3 regions of the Halomonas sp. SL1 genome follow, and region 1 is predicted to be linked to each of the others. Evidence: riboswitches for the same ligand, from Rfam matches in the RefSeq annotation. Region 1 holds a riboswitch; each other region holds the start of a gene.

Region 1 (9,319 bases):
TGTCTTCGCCTCATCCTCGCTCAGCTCGCCGGTCTCGACCCGTGTCGCGTAGCCTTCGAGCAGGGTATCCACCATGCCGATGGTGTTGGAAAGGGAATGCTGGCGTTCCTCGAACATCGTGGTCCGGCTCTGCCAGGCCATGCTGATCACGATGCCGATCATCACCAGCCACATCAGTCCCAGCGTCAGCCACAGCTTGCGCTTGAGGGGCCATGGCCGGTGTGCCTGGGAGGTGCGGGCGCCCTGCGATACGGCGGGGGCCTGGCTCGCGTCGAGGCGAGCGCTTGTGGTCAGACTCGTCATGGAGCTTTCTTATCCTGCGATAATCATTGATAGGAAGAGGGGCGGTTATTGGACGTGTTATGACCAGGCATTATCGGCCTCGGCCCGCCGGGCTTTAGCGCGGCCAGAGGTTTGCCCCGTCGATCCTGGGTATGACGGGGAGGGAGGAGAGGGAAATAGAGGGAAGGGGAAGAGAGGAGGGTAAAGCCGCGACAGCGCGCATACGCCGTCGCGGGGAAGGCCCGGCACCTGGCGGTCAGATGTCCGTAACGCGTTGTGAGAGGATGTCGAGGAAGCGCTGTCGCGCGGTGGCCGGGAGTGCCTCGGGCAGATCGGCCTCGGTCGCCGGTCGGTCGCCGACCTGGATCAACATGACCATGCCCATGGTGTAGTGCGGCGAGCACTTGATCCCCCAGATGCCTTCGGCCTCCAGTGTGACCTCGATGGCTTCGTCGATATTGCCGATGAAGGCCTGGCCGCCTTCGGGCACCATGCCGTCGATGGTCGCCGCGTTGTGCCCCGGGGCGGCGTCGACGAACGTCACAGTGTCGCCGGGTTGCACGTGCAGGTAGCCGGGCTCGAAGGGCATCGGCCCGGTGGCGTTGCGGTTCAGCATCTTCACGGTGTGCGTCTCGGCCATCGCGGAGAAGGGCAGCAGGCTCAGCAGCAGGATCAGGCGTTTCAGCATGGTATTGCTCGATATCGTAGTGGATCGGTGGTGCGGGCGGCGGTTCACGGCGAGAGCTCGAAGTCGGCCAGTCGGTCGGTCAGTCGCTCCAGGGCGAAGATCGCCCGGATCGAGGGATCCATGGCATGGGCATCGATCTCGACGATGCGGTCGTTGCGCACGGCCGGCATTTCACGGGTGACCGGGTCCGTGTCGAGGAACTCACGCTTGACGGTGATATCGTCGGCTGGAAGGCGACGTCTATCCATCCGCGCCGCGGCGATGAAGGAGGGATGGCCGCGGGCGATGGTCTCCCAGCCGACGGTGGGCCATTCCTCCTCGGAGGCGATGACGTTGGTGATGCCGAGCGTGGCCATCATCCAGCCCGGCACGCCGTTGGCCCCGGCGACGTAGGGGGCGATGGCCAGGTCGGCGGAGGAGTACCAGAACACGCCGCGGATATCCTTCGGCAGCGCCATTGCCCGAGCCCGCTCCTTGGCGGCCTCCTCGCGTGCGCGAAGATCGGCGATCACCTCGTCGCCGCGCGCCGAGACGTCGAAGATCCTGGCCAGCGTCGCGATGCCGTCATAGAGCAGCTCGGGGTCGAACGGGGTCGTGCGGGTGCCGTCGAGGCTGTTCCGATTGTGCTTGCCGACACAGTCGGTCGGCATGACCCAGCTGGGAATGGCGATGTCATCGAACATCTCGGGGGTGCCGACGGCGCCCTGGGGGCCGATCATCCACTGGTAGGCCGTCACCACCAGGTCCGGGTGCTGGCCGACCACGCTTTCATAGCTCGGCGCATTGTTCGACAGCCGCGTCACGTCGGCATCGACCTCGGTGAAGCGGTCGAGTACGGGGTTGACCCATAGTGCCGTGCCAACGACCTTCTCGGAAAGGCCCAGCAGGTAGAGGATCTCGGTGGTGGCCTGGCCGACGCTGACGACCCGTTCGGGCGGCCGTTCGACGGTGATTTCGTGGCCGCAGCTCGATAGCGTGAGGGGATACTCGGTGGCGGCCAGGGCCGTCTGCCCCAGGCAAAGGCTCGCGGCGATTGCCGTGGTCATTCTCAACATCATGTACATTCCCGTGCATGATGAGCGGACGACCGGGGCGCCCACCAGGCGGACCATCCCCCTGGTGCGGGTACCGCCCAAGCCGACCCGCTCGGTTAGTCGATAGGGGTCGGCAGGTCTCCTGACTGACGGGTCATCGCTAGCTCACCTTCCCGAACGCTGCGTTCAGTGGCGTCATCGAGCCTCGCTAACCGCCTACAGTTGCGGGGGCAGTTCCGTTTCGCGCGGGTATCGCGGCGGATTCCCTCTTAGGTTCCCTGAGGAACACCGACCCGGCCAGTCTAGAGCGCGGAGGTGCACGACGCCATCTTCCTTCCAGGGCGGCGCTGCAGCCTTCGTGACCGATGCGGCGTTCGTGCCCGCGGAGTGCGCTAGTCGTCCGTCGGCGGCTCGGCCGTCAGCGCCGCGCGGAAGAGCTCGCCGATGCGCGTCCGGCTTCTGGCGTACCAGGCTTCGTCCTTGATCACCGCGCCGCCGGCGTTGAGCGGATGGGTGGGCAGGTGCAAACGCATGTCGATGCCGCTGTCGGCATGGGTGGCGACCCCCTGCATGGCGCTGTGGCGTGACGGGCCGTAGGGAATGTAGCGCGTCAGTGCCGCCTGGCGCTCGCTGGCGGTGGCGAAGCGGATGAAGCGCCGTGCCGCCTCGGGGTGCGAGGAGTGGCGCGGGATCGCCCACACCTCGTGCTCCTGGACCTGGCCGTCCCAGAGGATGGCGATCGGCGCGTCGCGATGGGCCATGGCATCGAAGAAGCGCCCGTTGTAGCCCGAGGCCATGGCCACTTCGCCGTCGAGCAGCAGCTCGACCGGCGTGCTGCCGGTCTCCCACCAGCGCAGTTCCTCGAGCCCCGCCAGCCGGGCGAAGGCCAGCGACAGGCCGCGGCGGGTGCTGAGCAGCCGGTACAGCTCCTCGCGGGGCACGCCGTAGGACAGCAGGGCCCATTCGAGATTGACCGAGGGCGTGCGCTGCAGCGCCCGAGGGCCGGGGAAACGATGCTGGTCGAACAGGTCGGCGATCTCGGTGGGGCGCCGGCCGGGGAAGGCGTCGGTGCGGTAGGCGACCACGGTGGCGAACACCGAGTGGGTCAGGCTGCAGTCGCCGAAGGCGCCGTCGATGAAGTCGCGGCGGGCGGGCGTGCCGTCCGGCGCCGGGGCGGCGAGATCGGCCGGCAGGGGTTCGAGCAGCCCCGCCTCGCAGGCCGCCATGGCCTCGCTGCGGGTCATGTCGATGACGTCCCAGGGCACGTTCTGCTCGGCCACCGCGCGGCGCAGCGCCGCCAGCCCGCCGTCGTAGCGTTCCACCGCGACCGGGATGCCGGTGGCCTCGGTGAAGGGGGCGAACAGCGCGCGTCGCTGGGCGCGCTCGTAGGCGCCGCCCCAGCTCAGCACCGTCAGCGGCCCGGTGCCGGTCGCAGGGCTCGTCTGGCCTGTCTGACCCGGCGCCATGCCGCCTGCGGCGAGGCCGGACAGCAGCGCCATCACGGCCAGTATTCGTCTAGCCCGCACCGTGCTCCTCCTTTCGTAGCTCGTCGCTGTAGCGCAGGAAGGCCCGGGCGATGCTCGACTCATAGACCACGCCGTGGAAGACGTCGTCCTCGTCGACCACGGCGATGGCCTCGCCGGTCATCTCCTGCAGCTGACGCATGGCGGCCCAGATCGAGGCCTCGGGCCCCAGCACCGGACGCGGCGTGGCCGGGCAGTCGGCGATGGGGGCGTCGCCCCGGTCCTGCTCGCGCATCACCTCCAGGTCGGCCAGCGTCAGGCTGCCGCGGTAGCGGCCGTCGGCGTCGACCCGATAGGCCTCGCCGTGGCCCGCCTGACCCAGGGCGTGAATGGCCGCCGTGACCGTGGTCTCGGGACGCAGCGTCACGCCCTCCTGGCTGAGCAGGTCGCCCAGTCGGGCGTCCTCCAGCACCGCCCGGCCGCGGCCGGAGGACAGGTCCAGCCCCCGGGCCGTCAGCTGGATGTCGAACAGCGAGCGGCCGAACAGCTGGGCGGCGATGGGGCTGGCCAGGGTCACGCTGGCCAGCGCCGCGGTGGTCAGCGCGTAGCTGCCGGTGAGCTCGAAGACGATCAGCAGGCTGGTCAGCGGCGCGCCAATCACCGGGGCGGTGACCGCCACCATGCCGCAGATGGCATAGAAGACGAAGGTGTCCTGGGCGGCTCCGGCCAGGCCTATCAGGGTGCCGCACAGCGCCCCGAACAGGGTGCCGATTACCAGCGCCGGGCTGAACACGCCGCCGCCGAAGCCCATCCCCAGGCACAGCGCCGTGGCGGCCAGCTTGAGCCCCATCACCACCGCGAGCTCCACGCTCCCGAAGGCGCCGGCGATGGTGGCGAAGCGCAGCGTCTCCTGGCCCATGCCGAGGATATCGGGCACCCACAGCGCGGTCACGCCGAGCCCGGCGCCGGCCAGCGCCGGGCGCAGCGGGGCGGCCAGCGGCAGGCGCCGGGCCAGCCGGCCGACGCCGAGGATGGCGTGCATGTAAGCCCCGGCTACCAGCGCACCGAGTCCGCCGATGACGAGAAACACGCCGAACTCCCAGGGGCGGGGGATGGCGAGCTGCTCGACGTGGAAGAGCGCGCCGCGGTCCAGCACCTCGGCGGCGATCACATGGCCGACCAGCGCGGCGGCCGCCACCGGGGCGAAGGCGCGCAGGGCGTAGTGGCGCAGTACCACCTCGTGGGCGAAGACGATGCCGGCGAGCGGGGCGTTGAAGGCGGTGGCGATGGCCGCGGCCACGCCGCAGGCGATGGTGATGTTGTCCTCGGAGCGGCCCAGCCGCAGCAGGCGGGCGCCCGCCGAGCCGAGGCTGGCGCCCATGTGGACCAGCGGCCCGTACTGGCCCACCGACGCGCCGGCGCCCAGCGACACCAACCCCGACAGCGCGGACAGTGCCCCGGCGCGTGGCGGCAGGCGGCCGCGGCGGGTCTGCACGGCGGCGATGGCGTCGGCGGGCGTATGGGGGCGGCCCTCGGGAATGGCGCGATGCAGCTGGCCGACGATCAGCCCGCCCAGCGTCGGCACCAGCACCGTGGCCACGGCCAGCCACTCGGGGTGGGCGAACATCATGCGCCCGCGTGGCGACACCAGCAGCAGGTCATTGAGCCATACCACGGCGCCGACGAAGCCCACGGCGAGCAGCGCCGCCAGGCCGCCGGTCACGCCGCCCAGCGCCACCAGCCCCAGAAAGCGCAGCACGCCCCGCGCGCCGCGGCCCTCGACTTTCCCTGTATCCGCTCGGGTCATGTTGAAGGTGTAGGCGCTGGGGCGTGGATGGTCCACTCGCCGCGCGTTTGGGCATGGCATTGGGGGAGGGGCCGGCCGACGGGGCACTACACTGAAGAAGCCAGGCGAGACGTCATCGGAGGGCCATGCAATGAGCGAACATCACACGGGCGGCTGCTTCTGCGGCGTCGTCCAGGTCGAGGTCGAGGGCAAGCCGGAGGCCATGGGCTATTGCCACTGCGAGTCCTGCCGGCACTGGTCGGCGGGCCCGGTCAACGCCTTCACGCTATGGAAGCCGGAGGCGGTGCGCATCACTCGGGGGGAAGACGCCCTGGAGAGCTTCGAGAAGACCCGCGCCAGCCGACGCCGCTGGTGCCGCCACTGCGGCGGGCACGTGCTGACCGAGCATCCCGGCATGGGGCTGGTCGACGTCTATGCGGCGCTGCTGCCCGATCTGGACTTCACGCCTCAGCTGCACGTGCACTACCAGGAATCGGTGCTGCGCATCCCCGACGGGCTGCCCAAGATGAAGGACGTGCCGGCCGAGCTCGGCGGTTCCGGGGAGACGCTGGAGGAATAGGACGGGCCGAACGGCTTGAAAAGAACGCGGGGCCCGATGGGCCCCGCGTCGTGATCGGACAGGCGTCGGGCCCGGCTCAGTCCATCGAGGTGGCGCCGATGCGGTGAATGCTGAGGTCGGCACCGTCGAATTCCTCTTCCTCGCTCAGGCGCAGGCCGGCCACCTTGGCGATCGCGCCATAGACCACCAGGGCGCCGATCACGGCGACGGCCACGCCGGCCAGTGAGCCGATCAGCTGAGCCATCAGGCTGACGCCGCCCAGGCCGCCCAGCCACGATTGTCCGAAGATACCGGCGGCGATGCCGCCCCACACGCCGCACACCCCGTGCAGCGGCCACACGCCCAGCACGTCGTCGAGCCGCTCGACGCGGTTCTGCGCCCACTCGAAGAGCACCACGAACAGCGCGCCGGAGACGCCGCCGGTGATCAGTGCACCGATCGGGTGCATCAGGTCGGAACCGGCGCATACCGCTACCAGGCCGGCCAGCGGACCGTTGTGAATGAAGCCCGGGTCCTTCCTGCCCAGCACCATGGCCACCAGGATGCCGCCGACCATGGCCATCAGACTGTTGACCGCCACCAGGCCGCTGATGCCGTCCAGTGTCTGGGCCGACATCACGTTGAAGCCGAACCAGCCGATGGTCAGGATCCAGGCGCCCAGCGACAGGAAGGGAATATTGGAGGGGGCGAAGGCCACCACCTTGCCGCCGCGATAGCGGCCGCGACGGGCGCCCAGCAGCAGCAGCGCCACCAGCGCCACCCAGCCGCCGAAGGCATGCACCACGACGGAGCCCGCGAAGTCATGGAAGCCGGCGCCGAAGGTCGCGGCCAGCCAGGCCTGCAGCCCGACGTTGCCGTTCCAGACGATGCCCTCGAAGAAGGGGTAGACCACGCCGACGATCACCGCGGCGGCGAACAGCATCGGGTAGAAGCGGGCGCGTTCGGCGATGCCGCCGGAGACGATGGCCGGAATCGCCGCGGCGAAGGTCATCAGGAAGAAGAACTTGACCAGATCGTAGCCGTTGCCGGCGGTCAGTGCCTCGGCACCCTGGAAGAAGTGGGTGCCATAGGCGATCTGGTAGCCCACGAAGAAGTAGACCAGGGCCGACACGCCGAAGTCGGTCATGATCTTGACCAGGGCGTTGACCTGGTTCTTGTGACGCACCGTGCCGACCTCGAGAAAGGCGAAGCCGGCGTGCATGGCCAGCACCATGATGGCGCCTATCAGCAGGAATAACGTGTTGGCGCTCTGGGTCAGCGACTCGACAGCACTGGTGATATCCACGGGATGATCTCTCTTGATGCATGAAGGGAACGGAATGCGCTGGAGAGATGCAAGACATGTTCCAGAAAGGCGCGTTTTTCGTGCTCACAGGAAATTCAAGGCACCGGTGGGCGGCATCCTGTGGTCTATCACGATGCCGATGCACCCAATGAGTGCTCGTTGCCGCGGCTGCTCACCCGGATGGTGCGTTCCGGCCAACGGCCGCGTTCGGCCAGGTTTGGTGCGAAAAGTCGGCGAGCGATGGCCAGGGCTAGGCCCGCTCCCGGCGGGCCAACGCACTTCCCACCTCCCCGTGGGTTGCAAGGCAAAAATCGGTGAAAAGACGGAGTTTACGCGGTGTAAATGAGGGCTTTGAGCCGATTTTTAACGCCGTATGGGCGAGCGCAGACCGTTCTCGTGAAGCACCTAGAGCGTCTGCCAGGGCGAGGTGGGTGGCTCGCTCAACAGCTCGTCGACGATGGTCAGCGCGTGTTCTAGCGTCTCGCGGGTCTCGGCCGGCCCCAGGCACAGGCGGATGGCCTGAGGTGCCGGCTCGCTGCCCATGCAGAACGGCTCGGGGGTGGACACCTTGACCCCGCGGCGGGCGAGCAGCGCCTGCACCTCGCTGCTGCGGCGGCCCGCCGGCAGCGGCAGCCAGATCAGCGACGAGCCCTCGCGGCTCTGCGGCCCGTAGTCGGCCAGGCGTTCAAGGGCCAGCGTGCGGCGCGCGGCAAGTTCCTCGACCTGCCAGCGCAGCAGCTCGCGACTGTCAGGATCCTCCATCCAGCGGCAGGCCGCCTCCACCATCAGCGGCGGTACCATCCAGCTCTGGGAGCGCAGCGCCGAGCACAGCCGCTCCTGCAGCCGTTCGGGCACCGTGAGGCTGCCGATGCGCAGGCCGCCGGCCATCACCTTGGAGGTGCTGAAGACGTGCAGCGTGCGCTCCGGCGCCAGGGCGATCAGCGGCGTGCCGCGCTGCTCTTCGGGGAGGTACTGCACGGCGTCCTCGATGATCCAGATGTCGTGCTCCCGGGCCAGGGCGACCAGGCGCTCGCGTCGGGCCTCGCCGAGCCGCGCGCCGGTCGGATTGTTGAGATCCGGCGTGGTGTAGATCAGGCGCGGCGGCTGTCGGGCGCACAGCCGGGCCAGGGCGTCCATGTCCATGCCGTCGGCGTCCATCGGCACCGCCATCGGGCGCAGGTGAGCCTGCTGGGCGGCACACACGAAGCCCGGGTAGGTGAGGGCGTCGGCGGCCACCAGGTCGCCGGGCTGGGCGAGGTGATGCACCAGCAGGTGGATGCCGTGCTGGCCGCCCTGGGTGATCAGCAGGCGCTCCGGGTCGTCGGGCAGGCCGAGACGGCCCTGCCAGGCGGCGATGCGCGCCCGCTGGGCCTGGCTGCCGGCCTCGGGCTGATATTCGGTGGCGGCCTGCAGGGCCTCGGGGGACGCGGTAATGCCCTCGAGGGCGCGCTGCAGGCCGCGGGCGCGCAGCGGGTGCGGAGGCGGCAGACTCATGCTGATGTCGATCACGCCGTCGCCCGCCGGCTGGCCGGCGCGGAAGAAGGGCAGGTGATCCTCCTCGGCGGCGCGGCGCACGTAGGTGCCGCTGCCGACCCGGGATTCCACCCAGCCCTGGCGTTGGGCCTCGGCATAGGCGCGGGTGATGGTGCCGACGGTCACGCCGAGGCGATCGGCCAGCTGACGCTGTGGGGGAAGCTTCTCGCCCGGGGCGAGCTCGCCGTTGCCGATCGCCGCGGCCATGGCCTCGGCGATGCGGCGATAGCGCGGGCCGCCGTCGGGCAGCGCGGGTGCCCAGATTGTCATGGTGACAATAAAACCTTTGACGGTGTAATTGTGCCCATTATGCTCAGAAAAGCCGGCAGAAAGGAACCAATTAACTCAAAAATGTAGGGGTACAATTTCGATGGACACTCTGGCCGCCCTGGGGCCCGCCGCCCTGTTCATGATTTCCATGACGATCACGCCGGGGCCCAACAACATGATGCTGACCGCCTCCGGGGCCAACTACGGCTACCGGCGCACCCTGCCGCACCTGCTGGGCATCATGGGCGGCTGCTTCGTACTGTTCACGGCGGTGGCGCTGGGCCTGGGACTGGTCTTCGAGCGCTTCCCGATGGTGCAGACGGCGCTACGCGTGGTTGGCAGCCTCTACCTGCTGTACCTGGCCTGGGGCATTGCCACCGCGCCGCCGCCCAGCTTCG
Region 2 (9,319 bases), on a different contig from region 1:
GCGAGCCACTGTTCTGGGTGATCAGCCTGGCGGAGTGGCACACCGTGCAGTTGGCCTTGACCACCTGCCAGCCCTCGGCCTGGACCAGGCCGCTGTCCGGATCGGTGGCCGGTGCGTCGTCCTGGGCCCAAGCCCCTTGAAAAGAGCCTCCCTGAAAGAAGACCCCGATGGACAGCAGCAGCGCCGCGGCCAGCGCCGGATGCCGACGGGAGTTCGTGCGTGTCATGGCATCCCCCTAGGCCACCTGAACGGCGATGCGGTGGCAGGCGTTGTTGAGATAGCCCTTGGGATTCCAGCCCGGCACGACCATGGGCTGCGCGCGTCCCTGGCTGTCGGTGGCCTTGGCCCAGACCTCGTAGTAGCCGGGCTCGGGGAAGTCCAGGGCGCTGGTCCAGCGCTGCCAGGCCAGGCGGTTGGGCGCGGCGCTGAGCTCGGCCGGCTGCCAGGTGGCGCCGAAGTCGATCGAGACGTGGACCGCCTCGACCGCCAGGTCGCCGGCCCAGGCGTGGCCGCGCACCGTCAGCGGCTCGCCCAGCGCGTGGGTGATGCCGGACTTCGGAAAGGTCACCAGCGACTTCACCGGCATCGACTGGATGGTCTCGAAGTCCTCCAGCGGCACGTCGGTGCCGGGCGCGACCGGGTGCTTGGGCACGCTGTAGGAGGGCGCCCCCATCTTGGTGCCGTCGTGCTTGCGGTTGCGGATCACGATGCGCTCGAGCCACTTGCCCGACACCGAGCCGGGCCAGCCGCCGCATACCAGGCGCAGCGGATGCCCGTTCAGGTAGGGGATGTCGGCATCGTTCATCGCCCAGGCGATCAGCGACTCGTCCTCCAGCGCCTTCTCCATCGGCACCCCGCGGGAGATGGGATCGCGATTCGGATCGCCGCTGGCATGGGCGTCGGCGCCGTAGTAGCCGACATAGACGGCGTCGTCGGCAATGCCGCAGGCCTCCAGCACGTCGCGCAGCCGCACGCCGGTGAAGCGTGGGCAGGCCACCGCGCCGGTGGTCCACTGGTTGCCGCTGGCCGCGGGCACATATTCGCTGCGGCCGTTGCCACCGCATTCCACCTGCAGCTGGTAGGTGTGATGCGCGAAGCGCTCCTTGAGCTCGGCGATGGAGAAGGTCATGGGCGTCACGCAGGATTCCCCGGCGACCTCCAGCCGCCAGGCGGCGACGTCGATGGCATCCATCGCCGGCGGAATGCCGTTGTTGCGCACGAACATGCGCTCGGCGGGGGTGACGTCGTCGTCGAGCAGGTGGGCCGGCGTCTCGGCGTTGATCGGCCGATCGTTGAGCACCGTCAGGCCCTCCTTGCCCTGCAGCGTGAAGGGCGCGTCGCTCTGGGCCAGGGCGGCGGGAATCAGCCCGCCGGGCATGCGATCGGCGAAGGGGATCTGGGCGTTCACCGCGGCGGCCATCGCCAGCAGGCTGGAGCGCTTGAGAAAACCGCGCCGGGTGACGGGGTCGACGTCGCGATCCCAGAGCAGCCGGTCGGCCCGTTGCGGGTCTTCGGCGTAGAGCTCATGCAGGCCGCGGGTGCGGGGAAGCTTCCTGGTCATGTCGCTGACTCCTGAAGCGCCCGGCGGGCGGCGCAGCCGTCGCGGGCCGGGCTGATGTCGTGAGCTGTTGTTATGAAGGCGCGTGATGAGGGCGTGTCGGGCACGCTCGCTGTCACGGTCTGGCCTTGATCAGCTTAGGCCCGCGGAGTCAGGTCTGCCTCTGGTAGAATGCCCGCCTCGCCAAGGACGCCCGGAGACGCCCAGTGACCGATGCCATGCCGCCCATTCCCGCGCCCGATACCGCCTGTGCCGGGCGCGTGGCCCGCTATCTCGACACCCTGACCAAACCCCCCGGCAGCCTCGGCCGCCTGGAGTCCCTGGCGGTGAGCCTGGCTGCGATCACCGGCGAGGATTTCCCGCGGGTCGGCCCGCCCGCGGTGGTGGTGTTCGCCGCCGACCACGGCGTGGCGGCGGAGGGCGTCTCGGCCTTTCCCCAGGCGGTCACGGCCCAGATGGTGGCCAACTTCGTCGCCGGCGGCGCGGCCATCAACGCCTTCGCCCGCCGCATCGATGCCCGGCTGGAGGTGGTCGACGTGGGCGTGGCCAATGCGCTGCCCGCCGAGGGCGTCGTCCATGAACGCATCCGCCCCGGCACCGGCAACCTGGCCCGCGAGGACGCCATGAGCCGCGACGAGGCGCTGTCCGCCATCGCTGTCGGTCGTCGCGCCGCCGAACGGGCCGCGGCGGCGGGCTGCCGCTGTTTGATCGCCGGCGAGATGGGCATCGCCAACACCACCGCCAGCAGCGCCATGCTGGCGGCGCTGACCGGCGTGCTCGTCGCCGAGCTGGTCGGCCCGGGCACCGGCGTGGCCGGCGAGGCGCTGGCCCACAAGCGCGCGGTGATCGAGGCGGCGCTTTCCGCCCACGCGGCCGATCCCGCCGACCCGCTGGACGTGCTGGCGAAGCTCGGCGGGCTCGAGATCGCCGCCATGGTCGGGGCCTACCTGGAAGCGGCGGCGAGGCGCCTGCCGATCCTCGTCGACGGCTTCATCGCCACCGTGGCCGCGCTGACCGCCTGCCGGCTCGATTCGGCGCTGCGCCCCTACCTGGTCTTCGGCCATCGCTCCCACGAGCCTGGCCATGCCCATGCCCTGGCGGCGCTCGACGCCGAGCCGCTGCTGGCCATGGAGCTGCGCCTGGGCGAGGGCAGCGGCGCGGCCCTGGCCTTCCCGCTGCTCGAGGCGGCCACGGCGATGCTCGCCGAGATGGCCACCTTCGACGCCGCCGGCGTCGACGACCGCAGCGAGCACGAGGAGCCTCGAGCATGACGCTGGACCCGCTGTCCTGGGAACTGCTGGCGCTGGTCGGTGTTGCGCTGGCCATCGACCTCGCGCTGGGCGACCCGGCCTGGCTGCCGCATCCGGTGGTCGGCATCGGTCGGGCGATCGCCAGGCTCGAGCGCGCCTGGAACCACGGCCGCGCCGAGGCACGCCGTCGGCGCGGCGTATGGTTGGCGGTGGCGGTGCCCGCCGGCACCTGGGCGCTGGCCTGGGGCCTGCTGACGATGCTGGCCTGGCTGTCGCCGGCGCTGTCGCTGGCCGCCGAGCTCGCCCTGCTGGCCACCGCCTTCGCCACCCGCGGGCTCGCCGAGGCGGCCCGGGCGGTGGCCGAGCCGCTCAAGCGCGGCGATCTGCCGGCGGCACGCCGCGCGCTGGGCGGGATCGTCGGCCGCGATACCGAAACCCTCGACGAGTCGGGCCTGGCCCGTGGCGCGGTGGAGACCGTGGCCGAGAACACCGTGGACGGCATCACCGCCCCGCTGTGCTGGGCGCTGATCGGCGGGGCGCCGCTGGCGCTGGCCTACAAGGCGGTCAACACGCTGGATTCCATGGTCGGCTACCGCAGTCCACGCTACGAGGACTTCGGCCGCGCCTCGGCGCGTCTGGACGACGCCGTCAACTGGGTGCCGGCGCGGCTCACGGCTCTGGCCATGTGGCTGGCCGCTCGGCTCGTCGTCGGCGGCCGCACGCAGGGGGCCATGGCCGCCACCCGCCGCGAGGCGCCGCGGCACCCGAGCCCCAACGCCGGCTGGCCCGAGGCCATGGTGGCGCACCTGCTGGGCGTGCAGCTCGGCGGGCTCAACCACTACGACGGTCGCCCCTCGCATCGCGCCGTCCTCGGCCGCGCGCTGGAGCCGCTGAGCGTGTCCCATATCGAGCGCGCCATCCATCATATGCACGGCGGCTGGATCGGCGTGCTGGCGCTGCTGGCGCCGCTGGTGCTGCTGCGGGAGTGGCTGGCATGACGGCACACGCAGGACCGGATGCGAACAGCACACCGGGCTGGCCCGCCCACGGCGGGCGCATCGCGCCGCTGCTGGCGCGCCATGGCCTGCCGGCCGACCACCCGGTGATCGATTTCAGCGCCAACCTCAACCCTCTTGGACCGCCGCCCTGGCTCGGCGATTGGATGAGTGAGCCGCTGGGCGGTGCCGCGTCGCTGGCCCGCTATCCGGACCCGGACGACGATCGGGCGCGCCGGGCCATCGCCGCCAACGACGGCGTGGCGCCGGCGCGGGTGCTGGTCACCAACGGCGGCATCGAGGCGATCCATCTCGCCGCCGCCCGGCATGCCGGCGGCCGGGCGCTGGTGATCGAGCCGACCTTCTGCGAGTACGCCCTGGCCTGCGCTCGGCACGGTCTTTCCGTCGAGCGGCTGGGACTGGCGATGCCCGAGTTCCGGCTCGATCTCGACGCCGCCGAGGCCGCCCTGGCCGGCGTCGACGTGGCCTTCCTGTGCCGGCCCAACAACCCCAGCGGCACCCTGGTGCCCCGCGCCGACGTCGAGCGCCTGCTGGCCCGGGCCGACCAGACCGGTACCACCCTGGTGGTGGACGAGGCCTTCGTCGACTTCACCGAGCATGAAGAACGGCTGACGCCGCTGCTCGAGCGTTCACCGAACCTGCTGCTGCTGCGCTCGCTGACCAAGCTGTTCGACGTGCCGGGGCTTCGGCTCGGCTACCTGCTCGGCGCCCCCGAGGCCGTCGCGCGGCTGGCCGATTTGCAGATGCCGTGGAGCGTCAACGCCCTGGCCCTGGGGCTGGCGGCGCCGCTGCTCGCCGACGAGGACTATCTGGCCCGCACCCGGGCCTGGCTCGCCGCCGAGCGCGATCTTCCCGAGCGTGCGCGCGCGCTGGGCTACACGGTGCCGGAGACCCACGCCAACTTCCTGCTGCTGCGCGGCGGAGAGGACGCCGAGGACGCGGGGGCGCTGTTCGCCTTCCTTCTCGAGCGCGGCCTCCTGGCCCGCCATACCCACGGCTTCCCCGGTCTCGACGGCGCCTGGCTGCGCCTGGCGCTGCGCGGCCGCGACGACAATGTCCGGTTGCTCGAGGCCCTGGCGGCATGGCGGCGGCCATGATCGCCTTCGTCTCCGGCGGGGCGCGCTCCGGCAAGAGCGGCGTGGCCGAGGCGCTGGTCGACGAGTGGCAGTCGGCCCGCGGCGGCGCGCGCTTCTATCTCGCCACTGCCACCGCTCGGGCCGGCGACGACGAGATGGCCGCCCGCATCGCTCGCCACCGTCGCGAGCGCGGCGACGGCTGGCTGACCCTGGAGCCGCCGCTGGCCTTCGCCGAGGCGCTCGCCGCGATGCCCCCGGGCAGCACGGTGCTGCTCGACTGCCTGACCCTGTGGGCCAGCCGGGTGATGTTCGAGGCCGGGCTCTCGCAGGCCGAGGGCCGGGCGATGCTGGCGGCCGGGCTCGACGAGGCCCGCCGCCGCGACCTCGCCCTGGTGGTGGTCTCCAACGACCTCAACGAGGAACTGCCGCCCCGCGACGCCCTGGTGTGGCGCTATCTGGCCTTCCTGCAGGCCCTGCATCGCGATCTGGCCGCGGCCTCGAATCGCGTGATCGAGGTGGTGGCGGGCCGCGCCATCGACTGGAAAGGAGGCGATTCATGAAGGACGCGGGCTTCGGCGTGCTGCTGGCCATCCAGTTCCTGACCCGGCTGCCGGTGACGCTTGCCTGCCCCTGGACGCCGGCCACCCGGCGCTGGGCGGCGCGGGCCTATCCGCTGGTGGGTGCGCTGGTGGGGGTGATCGTGGCCGCCGCCGGCACGCTGCTCGAGGGCCTGCTGCCTCTGCCGCTGCTGACGCTTTTGCTGCTCAGCCTGTGGGTGGCGCTGACCGGCGGGCTGCACCTCGACGGCCTGATGGACCTGGCCGACGCGCTCGGCAGCAACGCTCCGCTCGAGAAGCGCTGGGCGATCATGAAGGACCCGCAGGTCGGCAGTTTCGGCATGCTGGCGCTGGTCTTCCAGCTGGCCTGGAAGGCGGCACTGCTGTGGGCGCTGCTGGCGGCCGGGGCGAGCCCCTGGTGGCTGGTGCCGGTGGTGGCGCTGGGCCGGCTGGCCGCGGTCGGCCTGCTGGTGAGCCAGCCCGCCGCCCGCGCCGAGGGCCTGGCCCACGCCTGGCAGCAGAGTCTCGGTCGGCGCGACCTGGTGCTGGCCGCGCTGCCGGCGCTGGCGTGTCTGGTTTTCGTGCCCGGGCTGGCTTGGCTGCTGGTCGGCCTGGCGGGCTTCGTCATCATCTACGGCCGGGCGGTGCGCCGGGCCTTCGGCGGCATCAATGGCGACATCGTCGGCGCCGCCATCGAGGGAGGAGAACTATGGCTGCTGCTGATCGCCTGGAGCTGGTGGTCGTTCGTCATGGCCTGACGAGCTGGAACCGTGAGCGCCGCTACCAGGGCCATCGCGACATTCCGCTGCTGCTGCCGGACGCCGAGGCGGACCTCGACAGGCTGCGCGAGGCGCTGGCCGACGTCGCCTTCGACGCCGTGCACTGCAGCGACCTGACCCGCTGCCGCCAGACCCTGGCCCACGTGCTGGAAGGTCGGGAAAGCGGCGCACCGCGCCTCGATGCCCGGCTACGCGAGCTGGCCTTCGGCGACTACGAGGGGCGGACCTGGGCCGAGCTCAAGGACGATCCCGACTATCGTGCCTGGGTCGACAGCCAGGGGCGGCTGGCCACGCCCGGCGGCGAGTCCGCCGACGATCTGTGGGCGCGGCTTTCGGCCTGGCTCGAGGAGGTGATGGCCGAGGCGCGGAAGGCGGGCCATCGCCGCGTGCTGGCGGTCAGCCATGGCGGCGCCATTCGCGAGCTGCGTCGGCGTCTGGAAGACGCGGACTTCTGGGACGGCGTGGTCGGCCAGGCCCAGGGGCGGCGTTTCACGTTCACATTCGAGGAGGACGGCTGGTCATGCAGCTCTTCATCGGCGGTGCCTGCGCCGGCAAGCGCGATCTCGTAGCGGCGCGCTTCCCCGACGCCGGCTGGGCTCGGATCGACGAGCTGGGGCTCGACGGCCGCGAGCATGACCTGCGCCCGGGCGCGGTGCGGGTGCTGACCGGCTGGACGCGCTGGCTGGAAAACGCGCTGGCCACGGAGCCCGACGATGACCGGCTGCGCGCGCGGCTGGTCGCGTCGCTCGACGCGCTGAAAGAGGCCGAGCGGGAGGCGAGGGGAGAGATCGTGCTGATCCTGCCCGAGATGGGCCGCGGCATCGTGCCCATGGACGCGGCGGACCGACGCCTGCGCGATCTGGCCGGCTGGCTGGCACAGGATGCCGCCGCCCGCGCCGAATCGGTCTGGTATGTGCGCCATGGGTTGGCGCGGAGATTGTGAGGGCCTTGCTCCGGCCCCAGAGACATCACTCGGGGCTTTCCCGGCGACAGGTCTCTGAGGGGCGCTGTGAACCCATCCCGGGGCGCTACTTTTGCCATCCATGGCAAAAACCCCCTCTACGACCTGTCCCCGGCGCCCCTCACCTCGTGCCAACATCTCCATGCCGCGTTGACGCCCCGGTAGGCGATTGCTAGCTTACGCCGCACTCTCGGGTGACCCGCCAGTCTGTCCTGTCGGCAGGCGCAACAGGCCCCGACAAGAAGGGCGAGGGTAAACGGGAAGTCGGTGATCCAGTCCGACGCTGCCCCCGCAACGGTGATCGAGTCACGCACCGCCACATGCCACTGTGCCACGCACGGGAAGGCGGCGGTGTGGAGGCGCACAGGCGCCTCGCTCGTCAGCCCGGAGACCGGCCCGAGAGCCAGCGCCGCAATGGGCGAGACAGCCCGCGGCTGGATAAAAACCGATACGCCGTGCGGGTGAGCACGGTGAGCAAGGACTCCCATGAACAAGCCCTATCCCTCCCGCGGCCTGGCGTTTGCCCTGGCCGCGCTGCCGCTGGCCGTCCAGGCCCAGGGCGAGGCCGCCGATGACGCCGCCGCCGAGACCCTCAACCCGCTGGTGGTGACCGCCGCTCTGGCGCCGCGCACCGCCGACGAGAGCCTGGCCTCGGTCACCGTGATCGACGAGGACCAGCTGCGCCGTCAGGACCCGACGGACATTACCGATGCGCTGCGCGCCCAGCCCGGCGTCGACGTGACCTCCAGCGGCGGCTTCGGCAAGACCACCAGCGTCTACCTGCGTGGCACCGGCAGCGAGTCCACGCCGCTGATGATCGACGGTATCCGGCTGCGCTCCGCCACCGCTGGCGGCCCGGCCTGGCAGTTTCTCGAGCCGCGCATGTTCGAGCGCGTCGAGATCGTGCGTGGCCCCCGCGGCAGCCTCTACGGCGCCGACGCCGTGGGCGGCGTGGTCCAGCTGTTCACCCCCGAGGGCGAGGGCGAGCCGGCCCCGCGCATCACGCTCGGCGGCGGCAGCTTCGATACCCGCCGTGCCAGTGCCTCGCTGTCCGGCAGCGAGGGGGGCACCCGCTACTATGTGGCCGCCAGCCGACTGGAGAGCGACGGCTACGAGATCGTCGACGGCGAGGGCGACAAGGGCTACGACAACACCACCGGTCTGATGCGCCTCTCGCACACCTTCGCCGGCGGCGCCGAGCTGGGCGTGCTGGCGCTGCGGGCGCGCGGCAATACCGAGTTCGATGCCTTCGGCACTCCCGCCGATACCGATTACGTGCAGCAGGTGGCCGGCGTCTACGGCGAGCTGCCGATCACCGAGACCTGGTCCAGCCGCCTGACGCTGAGCGAGGCGAGGGACAAGCAGGCAACGCCGCTGTATGGCAGTGTCTTCGATACCCAGGCGCAGACGGCACGCTGGGAAAATACCCTGGACCTGGGGCCGCACCAGCTGGTCGTCGGCGGAGAATACCGTGAGGAAGAGGTCAACGACAGCGAGACCGGAAGCGGGGCTTTTTCGGTGGAGAGTCGCGACAACACGGCCGTCTTTACCCAGGCGCTGATGGATTTCTCGCCGCTGACCGTCCAGGCCTCGCTGCGCCACGACGACAACGAGGCCTACGGCGAGGAGACGACCGGCAGCCTGGCGCTGGGTGTCGCCCTCGACGATATCCATACCCTGCGGGCCAGCTATGGCACCGCCTTCCGCGCGCCGACGTTCAACGACCTCTACTATCCGTTCGATGGCTTCTTCGTAGGCAATCCGGATCTCGACCCGGAAACCTCGGAGACCTATGAGCTGGGCATCCGGGGCCAGCTCGGCCGCGGATTCTGGGACCTGGCGGTCTACCAGAGCGACATCGACGACCTGATCACCAATGTCGACAGCGACGGCGATGGCTTCGTCGATACCACGGACAACGTCGACCGGGCCCGGATTCGCGGCGTGGAAGTCGCCACCGGCGCCGACGTTGAGGACTGGACGCTGCGCGCCGCCCTGACCTACGTCGACCCCGAGAACCGCGAGACCGGCAAGCGTCTGCAGCATCGTGCCTCGCGCAGCCTGCGCTTCGACGCCGACCGCGCGCTGGGCGACTGGACGCTGGGCGGCTCGGTGATCGCCC
Region 3 (9,319 bases), on a different contig from region 1:
AGACGGGACGCACAGAGTCGCGCTGCGCCTCCCAGTCCGCCAGGGTCGCCTCCTGTCCGGCCCTCGGCGCGGATTCGGGCGCCTGAGAGAGCGCCGTGTCGGGCGCTTTGGAAGGAGACAGATAGATCAGCGCGGGGGGAATCGCCTGCGGCTCGCGCCATTCCAGCGGCGCGTCCAGACATTCCGCGCCGACGAAGCGCAGCAGCTGCTCGGCGTTGTCGGCGCCGCCCTCGCGCAGGTAGCGCCATACCCGACGGGCCGATTCGACCGGCACGCTGGAGGCCTCCAGCAGGGCATCGTCGGGAGCGTCGCAGCCCGGGACCAGGAGCAGCTGCCGCGTCGGGTCCGCCGCCGCCCAGGCCCGCAGGCGATCGAAGCCGTACTGCCAGTAGGCACTGCCGCCGAGCAGCGAGACGATCACCAGCCGCGCGTGCTCCAGCACCCGATCCTCGTAGAGGTCATAGGCGGCGGGCTTGACCAGGTTCATCCAGTTGGCGAGGCGCACCGATGGAAAGGCGTCGCCCAGCCGCTCGACCGCCTGGGCCAACGCCGACAGGCTGCTGTCGGCGGCCGACAGGATCACGACCTCGGCGGGCGTCTGCTGCAGGTCGACGATGCCCTCGTCGTCAACGAAGCCTCCGGGCTTGGCGGCGAACAGGTGCATCAGGCGGGCGTCGCGCTCTCGGCACCGGCCAGCGCCGCCTCCAGCACCTCGCGATCCAGGTGCCGGCCGATGATGACCAGCTCGGTGTGACGCGGCTCGTCCCGGGCCCACAGCCGATCGTAGTAGCCGTCCAGCCGCTCGCCCACGGCCTGGATGACCCGGCGCATGGGCTTGCCGGGAATCGCCGCGAAGCCCTTGGCGCGATAGATCTCGTGTTCTTTCAGCAGCGCGGCCAGGCGCGCCTCCAGCGCCTCGGCGTCGACTTCGCCCAGGCGGATCACCAGGCCGTCGAAGTGATCGTGGGCGTGGTCGTGGTGAGCGCCCTCGGCGTGATGGCGGTCGTGGTGGTTGTCGATGCGGTCGATGCCCTCCTCGCTCGCCGCGCCGATGCCCATCAGCGCCTCCAGGCGGGCCGGATCGTCGGCCAGGCTCGGATCGATAAACAGCGTCTTCACGGACCCGGGGACCTTGTCGGCCACCAGCGCCTCGACCCGCGCCCGCTCGTCCTCGGCGAGCAGGTCTCTCTTGCTGACCAGCACCAGGTCGGCGGCGCTCAGCTGGTCGTCCAGCAGCTCGCGCAGGCTGGGATCGTGATCCAGGCTGTCGTCGGCGCGGCGCTGGGCCTCGACCCGCTCGACGTCGCTGGCATAGCGGCCGGCGGCCACCGCCGGGCCGTCGACCACGGTGATGATGGCGTCGACGGTGCAGTGCTGGCGCACCTCCGGCCAGTTGAAGGCCTGCACCAGCGGCTTGGGCAACGCCAGGCCGCTGGTCTCGATCAGGATGTGGTCGATGTCGTCGCGGCGGGCCACCAGCTTCTTCATCACCGGCAGGAACTCTTCTTCCACCGTGCAGCAGATGCAGCCGTTGGCCAGCTCATAGATGCCGCCGTCGTCGTCCAGCGCCACCGCCCCCTCGTCTTCACAGCCGATGGCGCAGCCGCGCAGCAGGCTGGAGTCGATGTCCTGCTCGCCGAACTCGTTGACGATGACGGCGATGCGCTTGCCGGTGATGCGGCGCAGGATACCGGCCAGCAGCGTGGTCTTGCCGCTGCCGAGGAAGCCGGTCACCACCGTAGCGGGAATCTTGTCGAGTTTCATGCGTGGCATTCCTTTGTCGAATCGTCAGCGACCGCGGCCGCGCCAAACAGGCGGGCCACGGCGGCGGGGTTGTCGGGGAAGAACAGGTGCAGGTAGGACGCGGTCAGGCCTCGCGCGCGGTAGATCGCCTCGCCCGGCGCGGGATGGCGCTGGCGGCGACCGTGGGCGATGGGCTCGGGCGTGCCGCTGGCCTGGGAGCGGTGATGGGCGTGGCCGCGCACCGGCCCTTCGGGCAGCTCGGCGGTCTGCATGCCCTGGCAGCCGCGACGCCCGCGCATGGCGCCGGCGCCGGGCAGCAGGCCAAGCATGGCGTGGGTCTCGCCGTCCTGATCAGTCAGGGTCTCCAGGCAGTAGAGCAGCCCGCCGCACTCGGCGAGGATCGGCAGATCGTCCTCGAAGGCCCGCCGGAGGTCGTCGCGCAGCGCGGCGTTGGCGGCGAGGCCTTCGGCGTGCAGCTCCGGATAGCCGCCAGGCAGCCACAGGGCGTCGCAGGCCGGCAGACTCGTATCGGCCAGCGGCGAGAAGAATCTCAGCGTCGCGCCCATGCGCTCAAGCAGGTCCAGGTTGGCCTGGTAGACGAAGCTGAAGGCGGCGTCGCGCGCCACGGCGATGGTGCGGCCGGCGAGCCAGGCCGGCGGTGCGGAGGCCTCGGTGGGCGCGGGAGTGAAGGCCACCGGCGGCAGCGCCAGCAGGGACTCGGCCAGGTCCTCGGCGGCGAGCGCCTCGGCGCCGGCGTCGAAGCGCGCCTCCAGGTCGTCGCGGATCTCCTCGGCCTGGACCAGCCCCAGGTGGCGCTCGGGCAGCGCCAGGGCCGGGTCGCGGGGCATCGCCGCCAGCAGCGGCACGGTCGCCGGCAGCGCGTCCTCGATCAGCTCGCGATGGCGCGCCGAGCCGCAGGCGTTGGCGATCAGCCCGGCGATGCGCACGTCGTCGCGGAAGCCGGCCAGCCCGGCCACCAGCGCCGCGGCGGTCTGGGCCATGCCCTTGACGTCCATCACGATCACCATCGGCAGGCCGAACAGCGCGGCCAGATCGGCGCTGGAGGGCTCGCCGTCGAACAGGCCCATGGCGCCTTCGACCAGGATCAGGTCGGCCTCCCGGGCGGCCTCGAACAGCCGCTGGCGGCAGTAGGCCTCACCGGCCATCCACAGGTCGAGCTGGTCCACCGGCTGGCCGGAGGCCTGGGCCAGCACCCGCGGGTCCAGGTAGTCCGGTCCGGTCTTGAACACCCGCACCACCCTGCCCTGGCGGCGCAGCATCCGCGCCAGCGCCGCGGTCACGGTGGTCTTGCCCTGTCCCGAGGCCGGCGCGGCGACGAACACCGCCGGGCAGCTCACGGCGTCGTGCTCGTGCATCGCGTTCGCTTCCTTGACGTTCATGTCGATGCCCCCGCCTCCAGGCCGGCCAGCGGCCGATAATCGGCGCCCAGCGCCCGGGCGATGTCGCGGCCGCGGCCGCGCTTCACGGCGGCGGTCTCGGTGTCGACGACCACGCAGTCGCCGAGCGGCGGCAGGCCGCTCAGCGGCTGGCGGGTGCGGCCGTCGGTGATCAGGTAGGTGCGCACCTGCAGGCCGGCGTCCTGACGCCGCCAGCGGCGCACCAGCTGCGCGGCGTGGCGCACGGCCTCGCGCAGCGGCGTGCCGCCGCCGCCGGGGACGGCATCGAGCCGTTCGAGCAGGTCCTTGGGCGCGCGGCGCCGGGGCTGGAGGGTCTCGATGCCGTCGTTGCCGAAGCCCAGCACCGCGATCTGCTCACGCGCGGCGTAGGCCCGGCGTGCCAGCGCGTCGACCGCGCCCTTGGCCCGGCCCAGCAGGCGCCGGCCGAGGGTCGAGGCGGAGGTGTCCAGCAGCACCAGGTGCAGCATCGGCTGGCCGCTGCGCGGGCGGCGATAGCACAGGCGACGCCAGGGGCGCCGGCCGCGATGCTCGACCAGGGTCGCGAACCAGTCCGGGCGCGGTGCGGGATCGCTAGACTCGGCCTGGCGGCGATCCCGACGGCGGCCGACCTGGCGGCCGGGGCGCCGGCTCGATGAGACCGAAGCCGAGGCTCCACCGGCCTTGGGCGCGGGCGTCGACTCGGGCAGCGACGGCATCGGCGTGGCCACGCTCGGCTGGGCCACGCTCGGCTGGGCCACCGGCGGCATGGCGCCCCACTGGCCCTGGGGCTGTGAATCGGCCCCGGGGGCCTGGGCGCCGTCGGGGGCCGGCTTGCGTGAATCGTCGCCGCTCGCCCTGCCGCGGCCCGTGTCAGGCTCGCCAGCCCCGTTCATGCCGGACCCGCCCTCGCCAGCCCCGTTCCCGCCGGCGTCGGAGTCGGAGCCGCTGCCGTTGTCGTCGGGGGCAGCGGTGCGGCGATGGGCCAGCACCCAGGGCTCGACGACATCCAGGTCCTCACGCTCGACGCGCGCCGCACCGCGCCAGGCCGCATGGGCCCGGGCGGCGCGGTGCCAGGTGACGTCGGCGCGCAGCCCCTCGACCCCGGCGGCCTCACTGCGCTCGGCGATGCGCTCGTAGATGTCATCGTCGGCGACGATGTCGGGAAGGCGCTCGCGGGCCTCGGCCAGGCGCCGGGTCAGCGCCGCCTGCTCGGCCTCGTGGGCGTCGACGAAGGCACGCGGGTCGCGGTCGAAGGCCTCGCGCTGGCGCAGGATCGCCACGCGCTCGGCCACGCCGGGGCTCGCCGACTGCTCGACACACAGGCCGAAGCGGTCGAGCAGCTGCGGGCGCAGCTCGCCCTCGTCGGGATTCATGGTGCCGATCAGGCTGAAGCGCGCGGCGTGGGCGTGGCTCAGGCCGTCGCGTTCGACGCGGTTGACGCCGCTGGCGGCCACATCGAGCAGCAGGTCGACCAGCGCATCCGGCAGCAGGTTGACCTCGTCGACGTACAGCAGGCCGCCGTGGGCGCGGGCCAGCAGGCCCTCCTGGAAGCGCGCCTCGCCGTCGGCGAGCACCCGCTGCAGATCCAGGCTACCGGTCAGGCGCTCCTCGCTGGCGCCCAGCGGCAGGGTCACCAGCGACGGTCGCCGGCCCTCGGCATCGCGGGGCAGAATCTCCGCCAGCGCCCGGGCCAGGGTCGACTTGGCACTGCCCTTGGGACCGCTGATCAGCACGCCGCCGAGGCGCGGATCGACAACGCTGAGCAGCAGCGCGGTCTTGAGCGCCGGCTGGCCGACGACGGCGACGAAGGGAAATTCGGCAACGTCGCTCATGGCGTCACGGCCGGGAAACGGCAGACGAACGCGGGACGCGCATCGCGGCGGAGGCTCCGCCGGGAGGGGGAATCGACAAACACGGGCATGGTGATCCTCTCGGTGCCCACCGCACCGGCATGGAATGACTCGACGTGACAGGCCGGTCTCCGGGCTCAGAAGGGGCACTCGCCGGGGCATGGCCGTGGGCGTCGTGCCGTGATCCGCACCTTCCCGGCATGTCGCCAGTGGTCGTCGTGGATCGCGCTTCATTACCGTTGCGGGGGCAGCGCTGGGATCGGCCGTGGCCTCACCAGACTTCCCGATTATCCCCTGAACCTCAGGGGCACCTGTCTTCGGAGGGGTATCGTAATGGACCGGCCATGTCCCGCGCAATCGACCACGCACTCGACCAGCGACGGCAAGCAAGCCCCTTGCCGGATAGATTTGTTATGATATAACATAACTTTTTATTTTCGCGGAAAAGCCTCGCGCGCAGGTCGCCGGCCTCTCCTCAAAATCGGCGTCGACGCAGGCGTCGATGGGAGTGGAAAACGCCTCGAAACTCGTGGCAATCTCCCGTCGCCGGTCGGCCACTTCCCCTCCCCCACCTGGACACCGACGCATGACTCTCGCTCGTAGACTACTGGCAGTGCTCTCACTCATTACGGCGTCATCCGCCGGAGCGGAGGCGACACATTATCCGCTGACGATGATGAATTGCGGCCGCGACATTCACGTCGATGCCGCGCCAGAACGAACCGTCACCGTCGGTCAGTCGGCGACCGAAATTCTCTACGCTCTGGGGCTCGCCGATCGCGTCGTCGGCACATCGGTCTGGTTCACGCCAGTGCTGCCGGAATTCCGCGAAGCCAACACCGATATCGAGCGCATCGCCGACAATGACCCGAGCTTCGAGGCGGTCGTGAACAGGCGGCCGGACATTGTCACGGCCCAGTACGAGTGGCACATCGGCCCCACCGGCAGCGTGGCGACCCGCGACCAGTTCCAGGATCTCGGCATCAACACCTACATCATGCCCGCCGACTGCGATACCAAGAACAATGCCACCGGCGGCGACGGCACCCGTACCGCCGCCTTCTCCACCGATTCGGTGTACAAGGGCATCCACGAGCTGGCCACCATTTTCGACGCCAATGATGCCGGTGACGAGCTGATCGACGAGCTGAAAGACCGCGAGGAAAACGCCATTTCCCGCGCCGAATCGCTGTCGCTTCCAGACGATATTTCGGCGGTATTCTGGTTTTCGTCTCCCGACGGATCATCGGATCCCTACGTCGCGGGAAGGCTCGGCGCTCCCGGCTACATGATGGACAAGCTCGGCATCCAGAACGTCATCCAATCGAACGAGGAATGGCCGACCGTGGGCTGGGAAACGATCGCCCGCTCCGACCCGGACCTCATCGTGATCGCGACCATGGATCGCCGCCGCTATGCGGCGGACAGCGTCGAGACCAAGCGCGACTTCCTGCGCCACGATCCCGTGGCGAGCCAGATGTCGGCGGTGCAAAACGGCCACATCATCGAGATGGATGCCCACGCCATGAGCGCGACGATGCGCACCATCTTCGGCCTCGAGACGCTGGTGGATGCCCTGTCCGGGATGTCCTTCGCACGATGAATGACGCCGTTCGACTATCGCGCCCGCCCATGGCCAGGATAAGCGTCTCGCACTCCGCCTGGCACTGGGGCTGGCTGGCACCGCTGCTGCTGTTCGCCGCGGTGATGGCAGGCACCGCCATCGGCGAAACCGCGATTCCGTTCGACACCATCCTCAAGGTGCTGGCCAACCATCTCGGTGGCACGGCCTTCGCGGTGGATCGCATCGATGCCGGCATCGTCTGGGAATACCGTCTGAGTCGGGCGATCCTCGCCGCCTGCTGCGGTGCCGGCCTGGCGCTCGCCGGCGTGGTGCTGCAGGCGCTGCTGCGCAATCCCCTGGCCGACCCCTTCCTGATGGGCATCTCCGCCGGCGCCTCCACCGGCGCGGTGTCGGTGGCCATCCTCGGCGTCGGCGCCGGCACCCTGACGCTGTCGCTCGGCGCCTTCGCTGGCGCCGGCCTGGCCTTCGGTCTGGTGGTGCTGCTGGCCCATGCCGCCGGCAGCGGCACCGGCGGCGGTCGCGCGACCCAGGCCGCCGGCGCCATCATCCTCGCCGGCATCGCCGGCTCGCAGCTGTTCAACGCCCTCACCGCGCTGATCATCGCCAAGTCGGCGAGCGCCGAGCAGGCCCGCGGCATCATGTTCTGGCTGATGGGCAACCTCTCCGGCGTGCGCTGGAGCGACGTCGCCCTGGGGCTTCCCGCCGCCCTGGCGGGCCTGGCGATCTGCCTGTGGTACCGGCGCGCCCTGGACGCCTTCACCTTCGGCGCCGACAGCGCCGCGTCGCTGGGCATCCCCGTGCGCCGGGTGCGCGGCGTGCTGATCGCCGCCATGGCGCTGGTCACCGCCGCCATGGTGTCCATGGTCGGCGCCATCGGCTTCGTCGGGCTGGTGATTCCCCATGCCATGCGCTTCCTGGTCGGCAGCCGCCACACCCGGCTGCTGCCCGCCTCGGCGCTGGCCGGGGCCGTCTTCCTGATCGGCGCCGACGTGCTCTCGCGCACCCTGGTGGCCGGCCAGGTGCTGCCGATCGGCGTGGTCACGGCGCTGATCGGCGCCCCGGCCTTCGCCCTGATCCTGATCCGTGGGGCGAGGACGCGATGAGACTCTGCGCCGAACGCGTCGACTGGCGAGTCCACGGCCGCCGGCTGCTGGACGACGTCAGTCTGACGGTGGAACCGGGCGAGACCTTCGGCCTGGTCGGCCCCAACGGCTCGGGCAAGACCACCCTGCTGCGCGTGCTGGCCGGGCTGCGGCGGCCGAAGACCGGCCGCGCACTGGCGGACGGCCGGCCGATGCACGCCATGAAACCTCACGAGATCGCCCGCGCCATCGCCTTCGTCGAGCAGCAGGCGGACACCCTCGACCGCCTCCAGGTGCGCGAGGCCGTGGCACTGGGCCGCACGCCCTTCCTGTCGCCGCTGAGTCCCTGGCGCGAAGAGGACGATGCCATCGTCGACCGGGCACTGGCCGAGGTCGGCCTCGAGGCAATGGCCGAACGCCTGTGGCATACCCTCTCCGGCGGCGAGCGCCAGCGCGTGCACATCGCCCGCGCCCTGGCCCAGCGGCCCCGCGCCCTGCTGCTCGACGAGCCGACCAACCACCTGGACATCCGCCACCAGCTGTCGATCCTGCGCCTGGTGCGGCGGCTGCCGATCACCGTGGTCGTCGCGCTGCACGACCTCGACCAGGCCATGGACTGCGACCGCATCGGGGTGATGGACGGCGGTCGCCTGGTCGACATCGGCCCGCCCCGGGAGGTGCTGACCCTCGAGCGACTGCGCCACACCTTCGGCGTGCACGCCGACTTCCTCGACGATCCCGAACAGGATCGACCGGTGCTGCGCTTCCGCCGCGCCCTGTAGATCGCTACCCTGCCCCACCACACGACATGACACGAGAGGGCTCGACATGCTCGACAAGAAAGCCAGCCGGCAGATGGAACGCCGCCTGACCCAGGCCCTGACCGACGCCTGCGAGACCGCCAAGCCGCTGCTGCCGGGCTTCAGCTGGCTGACCCATCTGGTGGACTACCGCCGCTTCCCCGACAGCCTGCAGGTGGTCTGGGTGTTCGAGACCCAGGACGACCTGGCCCGCGCGCTCAAGGGCGACGACCGCCGCCGCATGCGCGAGCTCACCGAAGCCGCCCTGTTCGAGGTGGACGTGGATATCCGCGACATCGACGCCCATCTGGACGCCGACAGCGAGGAAGAGTGCCGCCGCGTGCACGGTGGCGACTAGGAGCGGCGGCTGGCCGTGCTGGAGCGGCACTGATGGCCAAGCGCATCGAGAGCCCCTGCGTCTCGATCTGCCAGCTGAAGGGCGGGCTGTGCGTGGGCTGCGGCCGCACCACCGATGAGATCACCCGCTGGCAGTCGATGAAGCGCCCGGAGCGCATGAAGACCAACCAGCTCGCGACGCAGCGGCTGAAGAAGCTGAAAAAGGACTGAGTCAGCGGGTCGGCACGAAAACCGGCGCCCCGTCGACTTCGACACACATCAGTTTCTGGTGATAGAGGCTTTCGAGGGCCTCGACCGTCAGCATGGCCTCCGCCTCCCCCCAGCAGGCCTCGCCGTCGGGATAGAGCAGCAGCAGATGACTGCACCAGCGCGCCGCCAGGTTGAGGTCATGCAGGCACATCATCACGCCGTGGCCGCGATCGGCCTGCTCGGCGAGCAGCGCCATGGCCGCCACCTGGTGATGCAGGTCGAGGTGATTGGTGGGCTCGTCGGCGAGCCAGACGTC

The links. Region 1 has a riboswitch for cobalamin ahead of C9J49_RS12710 (ABC transporter substrate-binding protein). Riboswitches for the same ligand answer to the same signal wherever they lie in the genome.
Region 2: linked by a shared signal. The riboswitch ahead of C9J49_RS03420 (TonB-dependent receptor domain-containing protein) and the one ahead of C9J49_RS12710 (ABC transporter substrate-binding protein) in region 1 are both predicted to bind cobalamin.
Region 3: linked by a shared signal. The riboswitch ahead of C9J49_RS03465 (AAA family ATPase) and the one ahead of C9J49_RS12710 (ABC transporter substrate-binding protein) in region 1 are both predicted to bind cobalamin.

What each region holds. Positions count from the first base shown of each region.
Region 1 is NZ_PYUQ02000019.1:17,772-27,090, reverse strand. It holds gene C9J49_RS12720 (methyl-accepting chemotaxis protein) at 1-303, opposite strand, end outside; gene C9J49_RS12715 (pseudoazurin) at 539-970, opposite strand; gene C9J49_RS12710 (ABC transporter substrate-binding protein) at 1,015-2,016, opposite strand; cobalamin riboswitch at 2,119-2,312, opposite strand; gene C9J49_RS12705 (ABC transporter substrate-binding protein) at 2,397-3,530, opposite strand; gene C9J49_RS12700 (chloride channel protein) at 3,520-5,310, opposite strand; gene C9J49_RS12695 (GFA family protein) at 5,405-5,833, shown strand; gene C9J49_RS12690 (ammonium transporter) at 5,910-7,118, opposite strand; gene C9J49_RS12685 (PLP-dependent aminotransferase family protein) at 7,524-8,921, opposite strand; gene C9J49_RS12680 (LysE family translocator) at 9,022-9,319, shown strand, end outside.
Region 2 is NZ_PYUQ02000009.1:15,937-25,255, forward strand. It holds gene C9J49_RS03375 (hypothetical protein) at 1-226, opposite strand, end outside; gene C9J49_RS03380 (sulfite oxidase) at 236-1,561, opposite strand; gene cobT (nicotinate-nucleotide--dimethylbenzimidazole phosphoribosyltransferase) at 1,777-2,829, shown strand; gene cbiB (adenosylcobinamide-phosphate synthase CbiB) at 2,826-3,806, shown strand; gene cobD (threonine-phosphate decarboxylase CobD) at 3,803-4,921, shown strand; gene C9J49_RS03400 (bifunctional adenosylcobinamide kinase/adenosylcobinamide-phosphate guanylyltransferase) at 4,918-5,460, shown strand; gene cobS (adenosylcobinamide-GDP ribazoletransferase) at 5,457-6,215, shown strand; gene C9J49_RS03410 (histidine phosphatase family protein) at 6,167-6,805, shown strand; gene C9J49_RS03415 (bifunctional adenosylcobinamide kinase/adenosylcobinamide-phosphate guanylyltransferase) at 6,757-7,179, shown strand; cobalamin riboswitch at 7,428-7,594, shown strand; gene C9J49_RS03420 (TonB-dependent receptor domain-containing protein) at 7,684-9,319, shown strand, end outside.
Region 3 is NZ_PYUQ02000009.1:27,867-37,185, reverse strand. It holds gene cobN (cobaltochelatase subunit CobN) at 1-664, opposite strand, end outside; gene cobW (cobalamin biosynthesis protein CobW) at 664-1,764, opposite strand; gene C9J49_RS03470 (cobyrinate a,c-diamide synthase) at 1,761-3,119, opposite strand; gene C9J49_RS03465 (AAA family ATPase) at 3,140-4,972, opposite strand; cobalamin riboswitch at 5,095-5,320, opposite strand; gene C9J49_RS03460 (ABC transporter substrate-binding protein) at 5,577-6,593, shown strand; gene C9J49_RS03455 (iron ABC transporter permease) at 6,623-7,678, shown strand; gene C9J49_RS03450 (ABC transporter ATP-binding protein) at 7,675-8,439, shown strand; gene C9J49_RS03445 (hypothetical protein) at 8,486-8,815, shown strand; gene C9J49_RS03440 (DUF1289 domain-containing protein) at 8,848-9,024, shown strand; gene C9J49_RS03435 (ABC transporter ATP-binding protein) at 9,026-9,319, opposite strand, start outside.